2 regions of the Lysinibacillus sp. NPDC096418 genome follow, and region 1 is predicted to be linked to the other one. Evidence: a T-box and tRNA genes for the amino acid it is inferred to sense, from the RefSeq annotation. Region 1 holds a T-box; the other holds one or more tRNA genes.
What was found. A T-box is a leader RNA that pairs with one kind of tRNA and senses whether it is charged. The one in region 1 lies ahead of ACIQZG_RS01275 (valine--tRNA ligase), so its partner is inferred to be a tRNA-Val.

Region 1 (10,391 bases):
TTAATCTAAATGCACAGCATTTTCAAGGGAAGATTGCGTCTATTGGTACCAAAACTACAGAGGCTTTAGAGAAATTAGGTTTTAGTGTTAGCTTTATGCCAACTATTTTTAGTGCTGATGTATTTGTCAAAGAGTTTCCGAGCGTGGCTGGAGCGAACCCTTCTTGTTTGTTTATTCGTGGTGAAAAAGCGAAGAAAACATTAAAGGATGGCTTGCCATTTGAGTTAAAGGAATGGACGATTTACGAAACACTTGAAAGACATGATCACAAGCAAATTATTATTAATTGTATTCGTGAAAACAAGGATGTTACGGTTATCTTTGCAAGTCCATCAGCGGTGGATGTTTACGCATTAGATGTTGCATCTATTGTTGGCTGGGAAGCGGTTCGTGTTGCTGCAATTGGTCATATCACGGAAGCGGCGATTACCAATCATGGCGCTAAAGTAGATGTGAAACCAAGTGTATATACGATGCAGGCTGTACTAGAGGAATTAATGAAAGTAGAGGAACAGAGAACATGACTCAATTACAATTTCAAAGACATCGTCGTCTGCGCGCGAATGCTGCAATGCGCGCCATGGTAAAAGAAACATACTTACACAAAGAAGATCTTATTTATCCGATTTTTGTCATTGAAGGCGAAGATATTAAAAATGAAGTGTCTTCAATGCCAGGTGTGTTTCAATTTTCATTAGATAACTTAGGAGCAGAAATCGATGAAGTCGTTGCTTTAGGTATTCCTGCTGTCATTTTATTTGGTTTACCTGCGGAAAAGGATGCTGTCGGTACAGGTGCCTACCATGACCATGGTATTGTGCAAGAGGCTACACGTCTAGTTAAGGAACGTCACCCAGAACTTCTAGTTATTGCAGATACTTGTCTATGTGAGTATACAGACCACGGACATTGTGGTGTCATTGAAGGAGAGCAAATTTTAAATGACCCTTCATTAGATTTGCTTGCACGTACAGCAATATCTCAAGCACAAGCTGGTGCTGATATTATTGCGCCATCGAATATGATGGATGGTTTCGTTACAGCTATTCGTGCAGGATTAGATGCAGCTGGATTTGAACATATACCAATTATGTCTTATGCGGTGAAATATGCTTCAAGCTATTACGGACCATTCCGTGATGCGGCTGATGGTGCACCACAGTTTGGTGACCGTCAGTCGTATCAAATGGACCCATCGAATCGTCTAGAGGCATTCCGTGAGGCGGAATCTGATGTAGCTGAAGGTGCTGATTTCTTAATTGTAAAGCCTGCACTTAGCTACTTAGATATTATTCGTGATGTAAAAAATAACTTCACATTACCAATCGTTGCGTACAACGTATCAGGCGAGTATGCAATGGTGAAAGCAGCCGCAATTAACGGCTGGATTGATGAGAAAAAAGTTGTGCTTGAAACATTACTAGGTATGAAACGTGCAGGTTCAGACTTAATCATTACGTATCATGCAAAAGATGCAGCACGCTGGTTGGAGGAGAAATAAATGGCTCGTTCTTACGAAAAATCAAAACAAGCATACGCTGAAGCAGTACAATTAATGCCTGGTGGTGTTAGTAGTCCAGTACGTGCATTCAAATCTGTAAATATGGACCCAATCTTCATGGAGTCAGGACAAGGTGCAATCATTAAAGATATTGATGGTAATGACTATATTGACTATGTATTATCATGGGGTCCACTTATTTTAGGACATTCGCATCCAGAGGTTGTTCAAGCTATTGCTGAAACTGCGGCGAAGGGTTCATCATTCGGTGCGCCAAGCTATACTGAAAATAGATTAGCAAAATTAGTATTAGATCGTTTACCTGCAATGGATATGATTCGTTTTGTGTCTTCAGGGACAGAAGCGACAATGTCTGCTCTACGTGTCGCACGTGGTGTTACAGGACGCGACAAAATCTTAAAGTTCGAAGGTTCTTACCATGGCCACGGTGATTCACTACTGATTAAGGCGGGTTCAGGTGTCGCAACACTAGGTTTACCAGATAGCCCTGGAGTACCTGCAGATATCGCGAAAAATACGTTAACAGTCGCATATAACGATCTAACATCTGTTAAAGCTGTCTTTGAAAACTTCGGTTCAGAACTTGCAGCAGTGATCGTTGAGCCAGTTGCAGGGAATATGGGTGTTGTTCCACCGCAGCCAGAATTTTTACAAGGCTTGCGTGACTTAACAAAAGAATACGGAACGATTTTAATCTTCGATGAAGTAATGACAGGATTCCGTGTAGACTATGGTTGCGCACAAGGTTACTTCGGTATCGAGCCAGATATGACTTGTTTAGGTAAAGTAATTGGTGGTGGCCTTCCAGTAGGTGCATTCGCAGGTAAAAAAGAAATTATGGAGCAAGTTGCGCCGGCAGGTCCTATTTACCAAGCAGGTACACTTTCAGGGAATCCACTTGCTATGACAGCTGGTTATGAAACGTTAAGTCGTTTAGATGCAGGTTCTTATGAATACTTCAAAAAACTAGGAGATCAATTAGAAGAAGGTTTCCGTGCGGCAGCAACGAAATATAATATCCCGCATACAGTTAACCGTGCAGGCTCAATGATTGGCTTCTTCTTCACAAATGAAGATGTTATCGACTTTGCTTCTGCAAAAACTTCCGATCTACAATTGTTTGCTGAGTATTTCCGTTTAATGGCGGGAGAAGGTATTTTCCTACCACCTTCACAATTTGAAGGGTTATTCATCTCAACAGCACATACAGAAGAGCATATCGCGCAAACAGTGGAAGCATTCCATAAAGTATTTGCACAATTAGCACGCTAATATATCTATAGCTAGAAAGCCATCCATTAGGGGTGGCTTTTATCTTTTTTTATAGTTGTTAATAACTCAGCTTACCACCATAGCTTGGGTTCCGTTCCGGTTGGGCACTTTCCGAGGAACCTCCAATGTGCCAGCTTCGGGCCAACATGATGTTGGTCACGAAGGTGTGTGCGGCTGTCCTTCGCTTTCGTGCAGATAAATTGTCACAGGATGTTCCGTTTTTAGCCTTGCTACAGGGTCTCATCTGGGACGCTAATGCCGCAGGAAGCGTTGCCCTGCAGCGAAAGGTGAATGCCGTCAGCTACACTCGCCAGCCTTCACTCCAATGAACACGCATTTTAAAATCGATAAATTCTTTAACTAAATGAGATTCCACACTTTTGGTAATAAACCTAATTTATCCCTAATTTATCTTTCTATATTGTGAAAAGAATAGTATTGTTATGTATATGCAAAAATTTCTATTTTAATAAAAATATAGAATGAAGGGGTAGGTTATGAAGGTTAATAAAAAGATTAGTTTAATCATTTCGCTGGTACTAATTATTACTTTGATAGGAATTGTCGTAAAAAATGGGTTTACAAATAACCAAACAATAAATGCTCTGATTAAAAATGAAGATGGGACGGAGCGTATTGCATATGAAACCAAACTCATCGGCTTAGATCATTCTGAAACAACATTGAAGGATTACAAAGGTAAAATTCTTGTATTAAACTTTTGGGCATCATGGTGTGGCCCTTGTATAGATGAGGCTCCTGACTTAAATAAATTTTATAAGAAAAAGCCAAAGAATGTGGAATTCCTCACGGTTAATATGACTTCTAAAGAAAAAGGTGTTGAATCTGTAGAAAAATTTGCGGATCAGTATAATATAAAGTTTCCCATTTTTTTAGATAAGAAAGGTACCTTACAAAAATCATTTGAAATTATTGGTTATCCAACAACATTAATTATTGATTCGGATGGGATTGTTCAATACAGAATTCAGGGTGAAATCAACCGAGAGCAGTTGAATACATTGGTATCAAAGCTTTAGGGAAATTACGATGCTTATTTTTTGAGATACATAATTTAATGACTTTTCTATAAAAACGTTGGACGATAAAAGTTCGACGTTTTTATTTTATTTGAAACGATTTGGATAAGTTGTTCATCTAACTTATAGATAAACAGAAAGGGTGGTGACAAACTTGTTAGCGATGTCATTATTAGCGAAGGCAAAGAAGGGCAATAATCAAGCATTTTTAAAACTGCTTCAGGATGAGAAAGTAAAGCTATACAAGATGGCTTACATTTACATGAGAAATGAAAATGATGCGCTAGATGTTGTGCAGGAAACAGTGGCAAAGGCATATGCCAATATCCATACGGTAAAAGAAGAGCAGTATTTTGCGACATGGCTGATGAAGATTTTAATTAATACAGCCCTTGAAATGTTACGCAAAAACAAAAAAAATTTACTGATGCAGGAGCAGCTACCAGAGAGAGGACAAGAATCTTCTTACGATGAAAAATTAGATTTACTTCAAGCGATTGAACAGCTTGATGAGAAATACAAAACGGTGATTTTATTAAAATATTATCGAGATCTTCCAACGAAGAATATTGCTGATTTACTAGAATGCCCAGAAGGAACTGTCAAAACAAATGTACATAGGGGGATCCAACAATTGAAAAAATATTTTAATAGAGGAGGCGAGTTTTATGGAGAACAATATAAAAAAGACAATTGATGACATCGATGTGCCGTTAGAAAAACTAGATCAAGTGATTGAAAAAGGGATGCAACATAAAAAGAAAAAGCAGAAAAAATCATTTGCAATGGCAATGCTTTTAGTCGTAGCTACAGGGGGCCTTGTTCTAGGATCTGGCTTTATTTCACCGAAAATGGCGAATGTTTTAGCTGACGTTCCTTTAATTGGTTTTATGTATGACATTGAAAAGTATGATGAGGGATTACTTAATGCTTTATCAGATGACAATAAAGTTACTTTGAATGAGACAGTTGTAAGTAATGGCCTACCAATTACAGTTGAAGAAATTGTATACGATGGTGCACGCCTTGATGTAATCTTTTCAATGCCAAGTTATGAAGGTAAGTATGCTTCAAGTATACATGTTGATGGGAAGGAAATTAATGCGGGATCAAGTATGCGAATTTTAGAAAATAATGATGTCTTCCGCGGAGTCTGGGAAACTAGAATGCCAGATAATTTACCTGATGCTTTCGATCTTACATTTAATATTCATCAAATAGATGATCCGACGGCCAAATGGGTTTATAGGACGCCAATCCAAAAGGTGAAAAATAATATCAAAACTTTAGCTACAGGACAAACAGGTGAAATCGATGGTATATCTTTTACGGTAGATCATCTCGAAACATCTACTACTACAACAAAATTGAACGTAAAGTTTGACGCGTTAATGGAAAAAATATTCTCAGAAGAGCGGGTTCTTTTTGAAACGGTAACGGATCAAAATGGTACACCTATCAGAGTGTTGGACAAGTCTGGGAGTGGTGATGAAAATGGGGTCACTTATACTTATCTATTGGGGCCGTTAAGTGAAGAAATAACAGAATTAAAAATTCTTTATTATTTCGTCCCTTTTTACCATGAACGAGAAGATATTATAGTGCCACTTGCAGATAAATTTCCACAGAGAATTTCACAAGGTAAGATGGGAGATATCGTCATCACAAATGTAGAACATAAGGGGTCTGAAGCTACAATGACTTTCTATGTGGACAGTGATTTTCCTTATAATGATGTACTGATGCCAAATTTTTTAGAGATTGAAGTCGAATCAGGCGAAAGCTTGACGACCCAAATATTAAATCCAATTGGCCCGAATGAATATCAATTGACGTTCCAAGCAAATGCAGGAAAACCTTTAGTTCATACAATAGCAAATACACCAGACATGAAAGTAGAGCAATCCGCGATAGTAACAATTCCAATAAAATAGAGTTGTTTTTACTAGCATGATGAAAAAGGTAACTCAATTTGTAATAACATAGAAAGTATTAAAAAAGTCCTTATTAGGAAGCGAAATGGGCTACGGTCATATGTTTTGTTTAATAATTGTCTTTTTTAAGAGTTTTATAGAGACCTACTGGTACTTCCTTAATATTAGCGTATGTTTCGAAACCTGTCTGCTAAATTTTATTCGTCATAAATACAACTATTCTCATAAGCATTTTGTAAGCAAAATCGTTTATAATATAGCTATTCATAAAAGAAAGTAGTGAATTGATATGGCAACAGGCACACATATAGTAGAAGTACCCGTAGCGATTGAAAACGTATGGGATTTCGTCAGTGATATGGAGAAATGGGCAAAGCTTGTCCCAGGTTATAATGCGCATACGATGATTAACGACAAACAGTCTACATGGACATTTAAAGGTAATGTCGGTGTATTGAAGAAAACGGTAGAAGTAGAGATTGATATTTTAGAATGGTCTGCTCCTTCTAAAGTAACGTTTAACTTAAAAGGACTTTCTGATAATTTCACTGGGAATGGCTATTTCCTAGCAGAAAGTATTGATGAGAACAATACACGTATGACAGGTTATTTAGAGGTGACTGCAGGGGGCTTAGCAGGTCCTATCTTAAACCCAATCTTTAAGCCAATCGTACCAAAAGCAACACAAATGCTGACAGATCGTGTAGCGAATAAAATTAAATCATTACATGCTTAAAACATGGAGGTGTCTCAAACCCTGAGACACCTCTTTTTTTGCTGTCATACCCTTCTTTAAAACAACATATAATGCATGGGAGGGAATATTATCGAACATAAAACTTGGAATATGAGTGAGACATTTTGTTTTCCTGGATATGGTTGCCCAACAGAAATTGCTGCTGTGCAGATTACACCTCAATGGCAAGCTCAACAATTAGATGATTCATTGCGGTTAATTGGTATTTATCATGTGACAGCACATGTACGTTTTGATTTCCAAGAAGAACATGCAATGATGGATTCAGATGATTTGGTGAAAATAGATGCACTTGATCTTCAAGGAGATACCGGCTATTTTGAGTATGCGGTTCCTTTACATGTGGATTTACCGAAAGATGCATCTATTGATAGTTTAATGGTGAAAGACATTCGACCTTCACTCAATAACCAAACATGTCAGCTAGAATGGACGATCGCGAGTACATTTAGTGAACCGGAGCAAGTAATAGCGGTGGCCCATATTGTTGAGGCACCACCTGAACCTGTTGCTGAACCTGTTGCTGAAGAAGTTGTACTGGTAGTTGAAGAGCAAATTATGCTAGCAAAAGAATCTACGAATCAAATTGTTATTCGTGAGTCTAGCTCATGGGAGCAAGAGGCACCATCAATGATTTGGGATTTAGAAGAGAATTACACATTGTTGAAAGTACGCCCGTCAAATGATATCGTTCATTAGTAAATAGAAAAGAAGCAACAATAATAATAAAATTATAAAATCTCCAGTAGTTGGAATGATTATGACACGTACAAATTGGAAAGCACAAATTGGTAAAATGATTGTTCGGCAGTAAAAACGAATTTGTCGTAGCCAAGGTGGTAAAAACCAGGGATTGTATTTACGTCGCATATGAAATTTCACTTCCTTTCTAAGCTACTAGTTGAAAATAACTAAACTACTTGAAAAAATGCGTGCTATTGCGGTACAATGTTGGAAGTTAAATAGCGATGCATGGAAAGGGAAGAGTAAATTGCCCGCGCATTTTATAGAGAGGAAACGGTAGCTGTAAAGTTTCCATTTGTGCACAATTGAAGGTAGCCCAAGAGCAGCTTTAGTGAACTGATAGTAGTTAGAGCCGGTTAAACACCGTTATCGAATTGAGAGCCGAGAATCGGTTTTGTTTAAGTGCTATTGTAGGCACTGGACTTTAAACTAGCTCGGAATTAAAGGTGGTACCGCGAACTTAAAACTCCTTCGTCCTTTTATAGACGTTAGGAGTTTTTTTATTTGTCCAAAATAGGAGGAACGAAAATGACAGAAAACATTTCAATGCCAACAAAGTATGATCCACAGTCGATTGAAACAGGTCGTTATGAATGGTGGCTACAAGGTAAGTTTTTCGAGGCGAAACCTGAAAGCGGAAAAGAACCATATTCAATCGTTATTCCACCGCCGAACGTAACAGGGAAATTACACCTTGGTCACGCGTGGGATACAACATTACAAGATATTTTAATCCGTATGAAACGCATGCAAGGGTATGATGCGCTATGGTTACCAGGTATGGACCATGCGGGTATTGCAACACAAGCGAAAGTAGAAGCAAAACTTCGTGAAGATAATATTTCTCGTTATGATTTAGGACGCGAAAAATTTCTTGAAAAAACAATGGAATGGAAAGAAGAGTATGCTGGACATATTCGTGAACAATGGGCAAAGTTAGGTCTTGGTCTTGATTATTCTCGTGAACGTTTCACATTAGATAAAGGTCTTTCAGATGCAGTAAAAACAGTATTCATTCAACTTTATGAAAAAGGTTTAATCTATCGTGGGGAACGTATTATTAACTGGGATCCAGCTGCAAAAACTGCCCTTTCAGATATCGAAGTAATTTATAAAGATGTTCAAGGTGCTTTCTACCACATGAAGTACCCATTAGCAGATGGATCAGGATACGTAGAAGTAGCTACAACACGTCCTGAAACGATGCTTGGTGACTCTGGTGTAGCTGTTCACCCGAAAGATGAACGCTATCAAGACTTAATTGGTAAAACAATTATTTTACCAATCGTAGGCCGTGAAATTCCAATTGTTGCTGATGAATATGTAGATATGGAATTTGGTACGGGTGTTGTAAAAATGACACCAGCGCATGATCCGAACGACTTTGAAGTTGGTAATCGTCATAATTTAGAACGTATTTTAGTAATGAACGAAGATGGCACAATGAATGAGCTTGCGGGCAAATATAACGGTATGGATCGTTTTGAATGCCGCAAACAAATCGTTGCTGATTTACAAGAAGCTGGCGTGTTAATTAAAATCGAAGAACATATGCATTCTGTAGGTCACTCTGAACGTACTGACGCAGTAGTAGAACCTTACCTTTCAGCACAATGGTTCGTTAAAATGCAACCACTTGCAGATGCTTCCCTTGAACTTCAAAAAGATGAGGAAGGCAAAGTAAACTTTGTACCTTCTCGTTTTGAAAACACATATTCTCGTTGGATGGAAAACATTCGCGACTGGTGTATTTCTCGTCAATTATGGTGGGGTCACCAAATCCCAGCATGGTATCACAATGAAACAGGTGAAATTTACGTTGGAAAAGAAGCGCCAGCTGACGCTGATAACTGGACGCAAGATGAAGACGTTCTTGATACTTGGTTCTCATCTGCATTATGGCCATTTTCAACTATGGGTTGGCCAGATGAAGCAAGCGAAGAGTTCAAACGCTATTACCCTACAAGTACGCTTGTAACTGGGTATGACATTATTTTCTTCTGGGTATCACGTATGATTTTCCAAGGGCTTGAATTTACGGGTGAACGGCCATTCAAAGATGTATTAATTCACGGTTTAGTACGTGATGGCGAAGGTCGTAAAATGAGTAAATCACTTGGTAATGGTGTAGATCCAATGGATGTGATCGAACAATACGGCGCTGACTCACTGCGTTACTTCTTAGCAACAGGTTCATCACCGGGTCAAGATTTACGCTACACAACAGAAAAAGTAGAGTCGGTATGGAACTTTGCCAATAAAATTTGGAATGCCTCTCGTTTCGCATTAATGAACATGGACGGCATGACATATGATGAAATCGACTTAACTGGTGAAAAATCTGTTGCAGATAAGTGGATTTTAACTCGTCTAAATGAAACAATCGAACGCGTTACTTTTTTAGCAGAACGTTATGAGTTTGGTGAAGTGGGCCGTGAGCTATATAACTTCATTTGGGATGATTTCTGTTCTTGGTATATCGAAATGGCGAAATTACCAATGAATGGTGATGATGAAGCCGCGAAGAAAACGACGCGTTCAATTTTAGCGTACGTGTTAGATCAAACGATGCGTTTATTACACCCATTCATGCCATTTATTACGGAAGAAATTTGGCAACACTTACCACACGAAGGTGAGTCTATTACAGTGGCAGCATGGCCAACAGTTCGTGATGACTTACACTTCGCAGAAGAAGCGGATAATATGAAATTGCTTATGGATATTATACGTTCGGTACGTAATATTCGTGCGGAAGTAAATACACCTATGAGCAAAAAAGTACCATTATTCATTTCAGCAAAAGATGCTGCGACTGTAAGTGTACTTGAAGCAAATAAAGCGTATTTAGAAAAATTCTGTAACCCTGAAACGTTAACGATTGGTGAAGGCTTAGAAGCACCAGGTCAATCAATGACAGCTGTTGTAACGGGAGCAGAGCTATTCTTACCTCTAGTCGGCCTCATTAACTTAGAAGAAGAAATTGCTCGTCTTGAAAAAGAGTTAGAAAAATGGGCAAAAGAAGTTAAGTTAGTGTCTGGAAAGCTTTCAAACGAAAAATTTGTCTCAAAAGCTCCAGAAGCTTTAGTAAATGCTGAACGTGAGAAATTAGCAGATTATGA
Region 2 (10,391 bases), on a different contig from region 1:
TCATTCGCAGCTGGTTTTTCATTGTTAGCTAGCTCTGTTCGAACAGAGAAGAAAAATAAACAAGCTAAGAAAAGCGAAATGATCCGTAATATCCTTGGATTATCTATCATTTTATCCATTCTTTTTCCCCCTCCAAGTCAGCTTAGAGGATGTATTAGACTCTTCCGCTACCCCGAACCACATCCTACGTAAAAGCGTTCCGAACTCCTCTAGAGAAAGGTTACGGTGCAAGTTACCGTTTATGGCAATACTAATCGCACCAGTTTCTTCTGAGACAATAACGATAATTGCATCTGTCACTTCACTTAAACCGAGTGCTGCTCGGTGACGCGTACCTAGTTCTTTTGAGATGAAAGGACTTTCAGATAGCGGCAAGTAACATGCAGCAGCCGTTACCTTATCTTTTTGCATAATGACTGCCCCATCATGTAGTGGCGTATTTGGGATGAAAATGTTAATGAGTAATTCAGAGGTAATATCTGCATTTAAACCAATACCCGTCTCAATATATTCATTCAAGCCGGTTTCTTTTTCAATGGAAATCAGTGCACCAATACGACGTTTCGCCATATAACTGACAGATTTCTTCACTGACTCAATAAGCCTTGTTTCTTCTTCTTCTTCCTGACTAGTTGAGCGTTGGAATAGCTTTCCTCGCCCGATTTGTTCAAGACCTCGACGAATTTCTGGTTGGAAAATAATTATAATCGCTAAGAAACCAAAGGTAATTACTTGTTCTAGCATCCAACCTAATGTCTGTAACCCTATAAAATCTGTTACGATGCGCGCAATAATAATAACAAATATCCCTTTTAATAATTGAACTGCTTTCGTACCTTTAATGAGGGTTAAAATTTTATAAATAACGTACCACACCAGCAGTACATCTAAAAAGTTAATAACAATATTCACTGGCGTTAAATCCGTGAATTGCTCGATAATTTGCACGTGGCATCCCCCACTTTTCATTGCGAATCCATACACTCTAAGTATAGCATATTCTTATCAAATGTAACTTTTTTCAAGAAAAAAGTCCACCCAAAAGAGTAGACTTTGAAAACCTCTCATACGTGCTATCTTGTAGGACGTACCAAAGTATTATTTAGTTTCCTCTTCATCTGCGAATGTCCACGCATCTTTGACAGAGTTTTTAATTGTATACCAAAGCCATTCAAAGGCTTGGTCGATTTCTTCGATTTGGCCTGTAACAACAGCTGATGATGCCATGTATTGACCATTAATGACCGTTACATTACCATCTACTTCACCTTCAACGACTAAATCACCGTTTTTTACAACTATATCACCCTTTACAATTTCACCTTTTGGCACAATAACCGTTTGACCTTCGACGACTAAATTCGGCTGTTTTGTCACAGAAAAATGCTGATCATTTCTAAAGCTTCCAAGTAAAGTTGCACTCATAAACAAGCAAAATACTGCTGCTGCCACGAACATCGGATGGCGACGAATCCATTTTTGCATACCTACGCGATTTTTCGGTTTCGGTAAGCGAGCCATCACTGCTGATTCAAAATGCGGAGGTGCTGTAATATGGGAAGCACTCTTCACAAAGGCGATTGTTTCACTTAATTCATGCATAAGTTGCTTGCAATCGACGCACGTATGCAAATGTTGCTTTAACTCTTGCTCATGCTCACGACTAATGTCACCGTCTAAATAATCATGCATATATTCTATAATATGCTCTGGACAAATATTCATGACGCTTCCCCTCCTACAGATTGTTTAATTGTTTCCGTAATGCTTCACGACCGCGGTGAATTCTTGTTTTTACTGTTCCAAGAGGCATATCTAAAATCTCACTAATCTCTTGCAACGATAATTCTTCGATATATTTTAATACTATGACTGAGCGATATTTATCAGGTAAACGACCTATTTCATATTGAATACGCTCTTGTAACTCCATTTGTTCAAGCGTCTCTTCTGGTAACTGATCCTCTGCAGCGATTTGTGAATACATATCAAGCCCTTCCGTACCAGAGATCTCCGCATCTAAATAATAATCAGGCTTTTTCTTTCGAATACGGTCGATGCAAAGGTTCGTCGCTATACGATACAGCCACGTCGAGAATTTTCTTTTTTGGTCAAAAGTATGCAAATTCATATATGCACGAACAAACGCCTCTTGCGCTATATCCTCGGCCTCTTGTTTATTGCCTAGCATACGATAGCATACTTGGTACAGTTTGTGCTGATAGAGACTCACAATATCGGCAAATGCGTTTTGATCGCCTTTTAGCACTTGTTTTATTCTTTTGTTTACTAACGCATCCATTGTGTTGACTTCTCCACCTTTACAACTGTCTTATACTATACGACTTAACGTTTAGAAAAGTTTCATTCTAATTTTAATTATAACAAAAGATTTTTATTGTATCATTGATGAAAGCAATTATTTTACAATTTCATTTAAACTAGTGTCTCCCCGAATAGTGACCCCATAAGCTCTACCGCTACGTCCGCCGTTTTATTTTTCTCATCTAAAATTGGATTTACTTCTACAAATTCAGCTGACGTCAACATACCCGACTCTTGAATCATTTCCATAGCCAAATGCCCTTCTCTATAGGTCATTCCACCAGGCACCGGTGTTCCAACACCCGGTGTGTACAGCGGATCCAGCCCATCTAAATCAAGGGACAAGTGTAAGCCATCTACTGCAAGCCCCTTTAAATAAGATATCGCTTCCTCCATTACAAGTGCCATCCCAAGGCGGTCAATTTCATGCATTGTGTATACTTTAATCCCTAGTTCACGAATAAGCTCCCGTTCGCCCGGATCCACAGAGCGCGCTCCAATGATAATGACATTTTCAGGCTTAATCTTCGGGGCATATTTACGAATTTGTACAAGACGTTCATGACCAATACCAATACTAACTGCAAGTGGCATCCCGTGAATATTGCCAGATGGTGTTGTATCTGGCGTATTTAAATCTGCATGTGCATCGAACCATATAACTCCTAGATTTTTAAAATGATCACCAAGTCCAGCAAGCGTGCCAATCGCTATGCTATGATCACCACCAAGTACTAGCGGAAATTTTTTTTCAGTTACAGCCTCATGAACACGGTTTGCTAAAGAAGTACTCACATCTATAACTTCTTCTAAATTTAATAGTCGCATATCAATTGTTGCTTTTTCCCGCTTCTGGCTAGCACGAATATCTCCTTGATCTTGGACCGTATGCCCAATTGCCTCGAGACGTTCCACAACACCCGCATATCTAATTGCACTTGGTCCCATATCCACCCCACGTCGTGCCTGCCCATAATCTGTAGGTACACCAATAATAGAGATAGTTTTTTTATTCACCATTCTATACCCCCTCTGTGTTGTACACTTATTGTAAAGCCTATAACACAATTGGCTCAACTCTCCATGATTATGAATATTTATCCAAAGTAGTATTCAGATAAAGGAACAAATTCCCTTCAGTTTATTACTCTGACATTTATAAGCGAAAAAAAACCCCTTACTGTTTTCAGTAAGAGATTTGTATTTGTAGTTAATGATACACTTTTGAATATTTTATATAAAAGTGAGCCATGAAGGACTCGAACCTTCGACCCTCTGATTAAAAGTCAGATGCTCTACCAACTGAGCTAATGGCTCATAAAAGAAAATGGCTGGGGTACCTGGATTCGAACCAGGGCATGACGGAATCAAAATCCGTTGCCTTACCGCTTGGCTATACCCCAAACATTCTAAATAAAACTGGTGGAGGGGGACGGATTCGAACCGCCGAACCCTAAGGAGCGGATTTACAGTCCGCCGCGTTTAGCCACTTCGCTACCCCTCCGAAATAAACACTATATGGTGGAGGATGACGGGCTCGAACCGCCGACCCTCTGCTTGTAAGGCAGATGCTCTCCCAGCTGAGCTAATCCTCCATAAAAACAGGTGTTATTTCTTAACAGTTTATTTATTCTTTTAGGCCTTTGCATTACTACAATGCTAATAAAAATTGGTGACCCCTACGGGATTCGAACCCGTGTTACCGCCGTGAAAGGGCGGTGTCTTAACCGCTTGACCAAGGGGCCGTTCGTTTAATTATTTGCTGTCTTTAACAGGACAAGACTTATATTATCAGCTTTTTTTCACTAATGCAACCCTTTTTAAAAAGTTTTTTCTGCTAAACTTTTTAATTGGAATATTCCACGCTTTTCTTCCTATATAATGTGAATAATTTTTTCATCTTCTTTTTTGTTAATTAAAAGCGTGTACACAAAAACTAGACTACTTAAACCTGTCTAATCCGGTCATAAGCAGCCTAATTATAACTCAAAAATATTAAGACGTGGGTTACCAGACAATTCTTTGGCGACGTCTAAATATTTTTCCTTCTTTATAATTCTTCTCTCCTTCTTTACCAATCCCTAAATAGTGCTCACTAATGTCTTTATCAGATAGCAATGTTGCAGGATCACCTTGCATGACAACTCGTCCACTTTCCATAATATAACCATAATCAGCAATAGATAATGCAACATTGGCATTTTGTTCTACTACTAATATAGAAGTGCCTTCCTCTTGGTTAATCTTTTTTATATTTTGGAAAATTTCTTTTACAAGTAATGGTGCAATTCCTAGAGAAGGCTCATCTAGTAACAGCAATTTCGGCTTGGCCATAATTCCACGACCTATTGCTAACATTTGCTGTTCACCACCTGAAAGGAACCCTGCTTTTCTTGGTGCTAATGCTCGAAGCTTTGGGAAATAACCATAAATTTTCTCAATATCTCCTTTAATATTCGAACGATCTTTACGTGTATATGCCCCTGCAATTAAGTTTTCCTCAACCGTTAAATCTTTAAACACACGTCGCCCTTCTATACTTAAGAAAATGCCATTCTTCACAAGTACATCGGGCGTAATACCATTTATTTTTTTCCCTTGAAACTCTATTGTACCATCCGTAATTTGCCCACCATCGCCAGAAAGCAATCCCGAAATGGCTTTTAATGTTGTGGACTTGCCAGCTCCATTACTACCTAACAATGCTACAATTTTCCCCTCAGGCACATGAAGGGACATCCCTTTTAATGCCAAAATAATCTTCGAATACACCGCTTCCACATTATTTACCTGAAGCATAGAAGTCCCCCTTTTCCCTTGCAATATAGACAAAGCTCCTACTTTTAAGGAGCTTGTCTACCGTTTATTCGTATCAGTTGTTTACTTATAGCTTCTGTAATCTGTAAGTTGCTCCCACTTACCGTCTTTTACAATACCAAGACGTGTCTGCTCTGTACCAGCATGGTTATCGGAAGTAAATGTTAGAGGTGCAGCTAATCCACCTAAATCAAAGTTATTTAAAGTTTCAAGACCTTCGCGAATTTGTACACCTGTAATGTCGCCTTCTGGGTTTTTCTCAGCTGCAATTTTAACACCTTCTACCATAATTTTTGCAGCAATCCAACCTTGAATGAACTTTTGATTAATGTCCTCAACTTTTTTGCCTTTTGAATCTAAGTATTCTTTTACTTCTACCATACCTGGGAAATCTTCATATGGGAATGCGTGAGATAAAATCCCAATGTATCCTTCTGTAACATCCTTACCAGCAATATCAATTACACCTTCACCAGATGCCCAGTTCAGACCCATAAATTGCGTATCAAGACCTAAAGTTTTTGCATCACGTAAAATTGTTGCAGTCGCAGACCAAGTTTGATTAATAATCGCATAGTCAGGTTTTTTCTTTTTCATATTTAATAATTGAGATTGTGCCTCAGTTGCTTTAACATCAATTACTTGCTCATCTACAATTTCAACACCGATTTCTTTACCGTATTTTTTAATATCTTCAATTGGTGAGCGACCAAATGCACTATCATTGTATAATAACGCTACAGTTGGGTTGTCACCTTTGTGGTTTTCCTTAATCCATTGTAAAATTGTACGGCCTTGATCTGAGTATGAGGCCGCGATTAAGAAGTTATATGGACTTTCTTTAATATCCTTTAAATTTTCAGAGAAAGAAGCAGAGAAGTACGGAAGTTGATCTGTCCCAACTTGCTGACGTAATGCCTCTGTATCACCCGTTCCCCAACCTAGTACTGCTGATACTTTTTCTTTATCACGTAACTCTTGATAGATTTTTTGCGCTTCTGGAATTTGATATGCATAGTCTTTACCTATTAATTTAAGGTTTAAGCCTTCAACGCCACCCTTTGCTTCTAAATGCTCAAAGTACGCTTTTTCTCCTTCTGCATAAGGCGTACCCACATCACCAGTTCCTCCAGTAATATCATATATCCCACCGATAACTACTGTACGATTATCCGGGTTACCTCCACCACCTGCTGATTCTGATTTAGAACCCTCAGAAGAACTTCCTTCTGAATCATCTCCTGAACATGCTGCTAAAACGAATAGCATCATAATCCCCATTAATGCCCATAATAACTTGTTGTTTTTCAAACTAACTCCCCCTTGTCTTTGTTTTAATTATTTTTTATTTTTCCCCAGTCAATTCTATTAATAAGAGAACGGCCATAACTTAAAGTACTTCTTCATATTTAACCAAATATGAGCTAGACCACCTGGTTCAAAAATTAAAAACAGAATAATAACAATACCGAATACAAACTCTTTGAAGGCCGATAAAATTTGATATAAATCCGGCATGTAAACCGTTAAAATATCAACCATCGTGCTTAATCCAACAGGCAATAAGGTAATAAATACTGCCCCTAAAATCGAACCAAACACACTACCTAAGCCTCCAATTAGAACCATAGCCAAGTATTCGATCGATACTTGAAAGTTGTACAACTCTGGACTTACAATCATTGTGTAATGTGCTAATAAAGCACCTGAAATCCCTACAAAAAAAGAACTAATTGCAAAGGCCATAACTTTATATTGGAACAAGTTGATGCCCATAATTTGCGCTGCAATATCACGATCCCGAACAGCTAAGAAAGCTCGTCCTACGCGCGTTCTTAATAAATTTGTTGCATATAGAATCGTGAGAATTAACACAACAATACTCAAATAGAAGTACGACGTATTACTTGTTAAGGCAAATGACCCTATCTCAGGACGACTTAGTGTCATACCTGAAGTTCCCCCAGTTACACTTGTCCATCTACTAATGACGAATAGTATAATAATCTGTGCAGCTAACGTCGCAATAGCTAAATATAAGCCTTTTAAACGTAGTGAAGGAATTCCGAATAGACCACCAACAACCGCAGTAATTAGCCCCGCTAGTGGCAATGAAATCCAAAAACTTACGCCGTACGTAGAAGTCAAAATTGCTGATGCGTAGCCACCTACACCTAAGAAAGCGCCCACCCCAATGGAAATTTGGCCTGTGAAGCCCGTTAGAATGTTTAATCCAATTGCTCCAATGGATGCGATTGCACAAAGTGTTAATAAGCCTACCCAATAATTAGATGCTATCATTGGGACAAGTACTATTGCTGCAACAATAAGTAACGCTTGTACTTTCGCACCGGTAGTGCCAAACAGTTTCATATCATCACTATAAGATGTTTTGTAATTTCCACACTCTCTCACAAATAGATTTCTCAATTCATCACACCCTCTCAATTCCTCGACTTCCGAATAACCCGTGTGGTTTAACCATTAAAATTAGTAGAACAATAATGAAAGGTACAACATCCTTCAAACCGCCACCTACTAGCGGATCAAGATAGCCACCAGCTAGGTTTTGGCATATTCCGATAATAAAGCCACCGATGATTGCACCCAAAACGCTATCTAAACCACCCAAAATTACTACTGGTAACACCGTTAAACCAATCGCTGACATCGTTGGACTTACGCCATTAATATTGCCAAGTAATACCCCACCAATTGCCGCAACTACCGCTGCAATTGTCCATGTTGCTGCATAAACATACTTCACACTAATTCCCATTGATGATGCGGCCGTACGATCATCTGCTACAGCACGCATCGCAATTCCCATTTTCGAGAACTTGAAGAATAGTAAAAATAAAATAAGAAGTGCAATAACAACAACAAATGACCATAAATAAACTGGTGTAATGATTACGCCACCAATTTCAACCGGCGTAGGAGGGAAAATCGGTGGAAACACACGAGTTTGATGTCCCCAAATCATATGAACTGCACCAGCTAATAAACTTGATAATCCAATCGTCGCCATTATTACTGAAATAACAGGAGCATTTTGAATAGGTCGTACGACTAGTCGCTCGACAGCTAATCCAAGTATTGCACTAAAGACGAGTGTAATAAGTAAAGCGACTAAAAATGGTATGTCGTAAGCAGTCATGAGTACTAAACAAATGTATGGCCCAATAATGACAAACTCGCCATTTGCCATATTTAACGCACCACTTGCTCGGTAGATTAAAACGAAGCCCAGTGCTACTAGCCCATAAATACTCCCAACAACGATTCCATTAATCAGCATTTGAGAGAAAAATACCATATTTTAAGCCACCTCCTGTTTAATATCTAACTGAATGACAGTCAAACTAACATCACCCGACGATTCAACTTCTGAACTGCTTAATGATACTTCTTCAGAATCCGAATACATGGCTTCCATTAGCTTATGGTATTTTTCCTCTACAAACTTTCTACGAACTTTCAATGTACGAGTTAGTTCACCCTGATCAGCCGTAAATTGTTTGTGTAAAATGGAGAATTTCATTACCCTCATATGTGGAGGTAATTGTCCCATCAACTTTGTTACTTCTTGTTCAATTAGTTTAGCTACTTTAGGATTTCTAGATAAGTCAGAATATTCAGTATATATAATGCGGTTTTTGTCTGCCCATCGACCTACATTACTTAAATCGATGTTAACAATTGCCGTCATATAAGGACGATCTTTCCCGAAGCAAACAGCCTCTTGAATATATACGCTCGACTTTAAATTATTTTCGACTAATCTCGGATAAACCGGCTCACCCGCTTGATTTGTAATAACATCCTCTTGTCTATCTAAAATATGAAGATGCCCATCTTCATCTAGATAGCCATTGTCCCCCAATGAAATCCAACCATCGACAACTAACTTTTTATCCTCTTCATTCAAGTATTCTGAAAAAATTGCATTGTTTTTCATATAAATCGTGCCATCCGCTTCTACTTTAACTTCTGTATCCGGAATCGGCACACCCGAACTTCCTGGTTTAATAGCATTATCGTGCTGTACAAAGGCAATCCCCGCGACTTCAGTTCCGCCATATGTTTGTTTCAAATTCACACCCAAACTATGATAGAAATAAAAAGCATCTGATTGGAGTGCCGCACCTGCAACGTACGCCCGTTTTATCCTTGCCAACCCTAAATGATCACGTATCGCACTAAATATAAATGCATCACCTAACCAGTACATAAATTTATCCATCGCAGATAATGCCTTGCCCTCAATTGTGGCAAGCGCCTTTTTGTTACCATACTTTTGAAAGACTTTGTAAACTTTACGCTTGAACCAACCTGCCCCTTCTATGCGAATGTTGAAATTCGACATTAACGATTGATAAACTCTTGGTGGAGCTAACAACGTTTGTGGGCCTATTTCTCGTAAATCCCCCATAACCGTATGTGATTTTTCCGGGAAATTCACGACTACGCCAGTCATTAATGGCAAAACAATACTAACGACTTGCTCATGTACCCAAGAAAGCGGTAAAAATGAGAAGTAGTCGTCATTCTTTTTCATTTCATCTACTTTTGCTAGATTTTTAGCAGCCTCAATCAAGTTAAAATGTGTCAGAATAGCCCCCTTTGGTCGCCCCGTCGTCGCAGCGCTATACGCAATAATAGCGGGGTCATTCCCTCTAATCTGGCTCATTTTTTCAGTAAAGAAGCTCGGATTTTCCTTTGCTAAAGCAGTACCTACGCTTAATAGATTATCTAAGTCTTGTAGTTTATCATTCTTATAGTGACGCATTCCCTGCTTATTGTAATAAATAATATGCTCAACTAGTGGTAAATTATCTTCGACCTGAAGTAATTTATCAACCTGCTCCTGATCTTCTACGATAACAATACGTGCCTTACAATCATTTAAATAAAACTCAATCTGATCAGGTAACGATTCTTGATATACGCCAACCGAAACGCCTCCTAAGCTTTGTGCTGCTAATTGTGCATAAAGCCATTGCGGACGATTTTCACCTATAATGGCTAATCTATCACCACTCTTAAAACCAAATTGCTCGGACAGGGCAATTGCTAAATATTCAACATTTTTTTCATAATCAGCCCATGATACTTCATTCCATATGCCAAGGTATTTTTGTCTTAGGGCAACTGTATTTGCTTCACTTTTCGCTCGCTCTGCTAAAAGAGTAGGTAATGTTTTTTCACTCATTACTTTTCTTCCCCCTCCTAAATAACGGTTTCTT

Region 2: it encodes a tRNA-Val, which carries the amino acid that the T-box ahead of ACIQZG_RS01275 (valine--tRNA ligase) is inferred to sense. The anticodon was not compared.

What each region holds. Positions count from the first base shown of each region.
Region 1 is NZ_JBIWEY010000001.1:264,308-274,698, reverse strand. Features, by position in the region: gene ACIQZG_RS01315 (uroporphyrinogen-III synthase) at 1-524, shown strand, start outside; gene hemB (porphobilinogen synthase) at 521-1,501, shown strand; gene hemL (glutamate-1-semialdehyde 2,1-aminomutase) at 1,502-2,794, shown strand; gene ACIQZG_RS01300 (TlpA family protein disulfide reductase) at 3,292-3,834, shown strand; gene ACIQZG_RS01295 (sigma-70 family RNA polymerase sigma factor) at 3,998-4,531, shown strand; gene ACIQZG_RS01290 (DUF4179 domain-containing protein) at 4,503-5,768, shown strand; gene ACIQZG_RS01285 (SRPBCC family protein) at 6,058-6,504, shown strand; gene ACIQZG_RS01280 (valyl-tRNA synthetase) at 6,616-7,224, shown strand; T-box leader at 7,490-7,751, shown strand; gene ACIQZG_RS01275 (valine--tRNA ligase) at 7,798-10,391, shown strand, end outside.
Region 2 is NZ_JBIWEY010000004.1:167,952-178,342, forward strand. Features, by position in the region: gene ACIQZG_RS06380 (CdaR family protein) at 1-119, opposite strand, end outside; gene cdaA (diadenylate cyclase CdaA) at 112-948, opposite strand; gene ACIQZG_RS06390 (zf-HC2 domain-containing protein) at 1,099-1,725, opposite strand; gene sigW (RNA polymerase sigma factor SigW) at 1,739-2,302, opposite strand; gene rocF (arginase) at 2,437-3,342, opposite strand; tRNA gene ACIQZG_RS06405 (tRNA-Lys) at 3,570-3,642, opposite strand; tRNA gene ACIQZG_RS06410 (tRNA-Gln) at 3,654-3,728, opposite strand; tRNA gene ACIQZG_RS06415 (tRNA-Tyr) at 3,746-3,829, opposite strand; tRNA gene ACIQZG_RS06420 (tRNA-Val) at 3,845-3,920, opposite strand; tRNA gene ACIQZG_RS06425 (tRNA-Glu) at 3,996-4,070, opposite strand; gene ACIQZG_RS06430 (ABC transporter ATP-binding protein) at 4,333-5,124, opposite strand; gene ACIQZG_RS06435 (ABC transporter substrate-binding protein) at 5,206-6,453, opposite strand; gene ACIQZG_RS06440 (branched-chain amino acid ABC transporter permease) at 6,511-7,572, opposite strand; gene ACIQZG_RS06445 (branched-chain amino acid ABC transporter permease) at 7,577-8,461, opposite strand; gene ACIQZG_RS06450 (AMP-binding protein) at 8,465-10,357, opposite strand; gene ACIQZG_RS06455 (ABC transporter ATP-binding protein) at 10,375-10,391, opposite strand, start outside.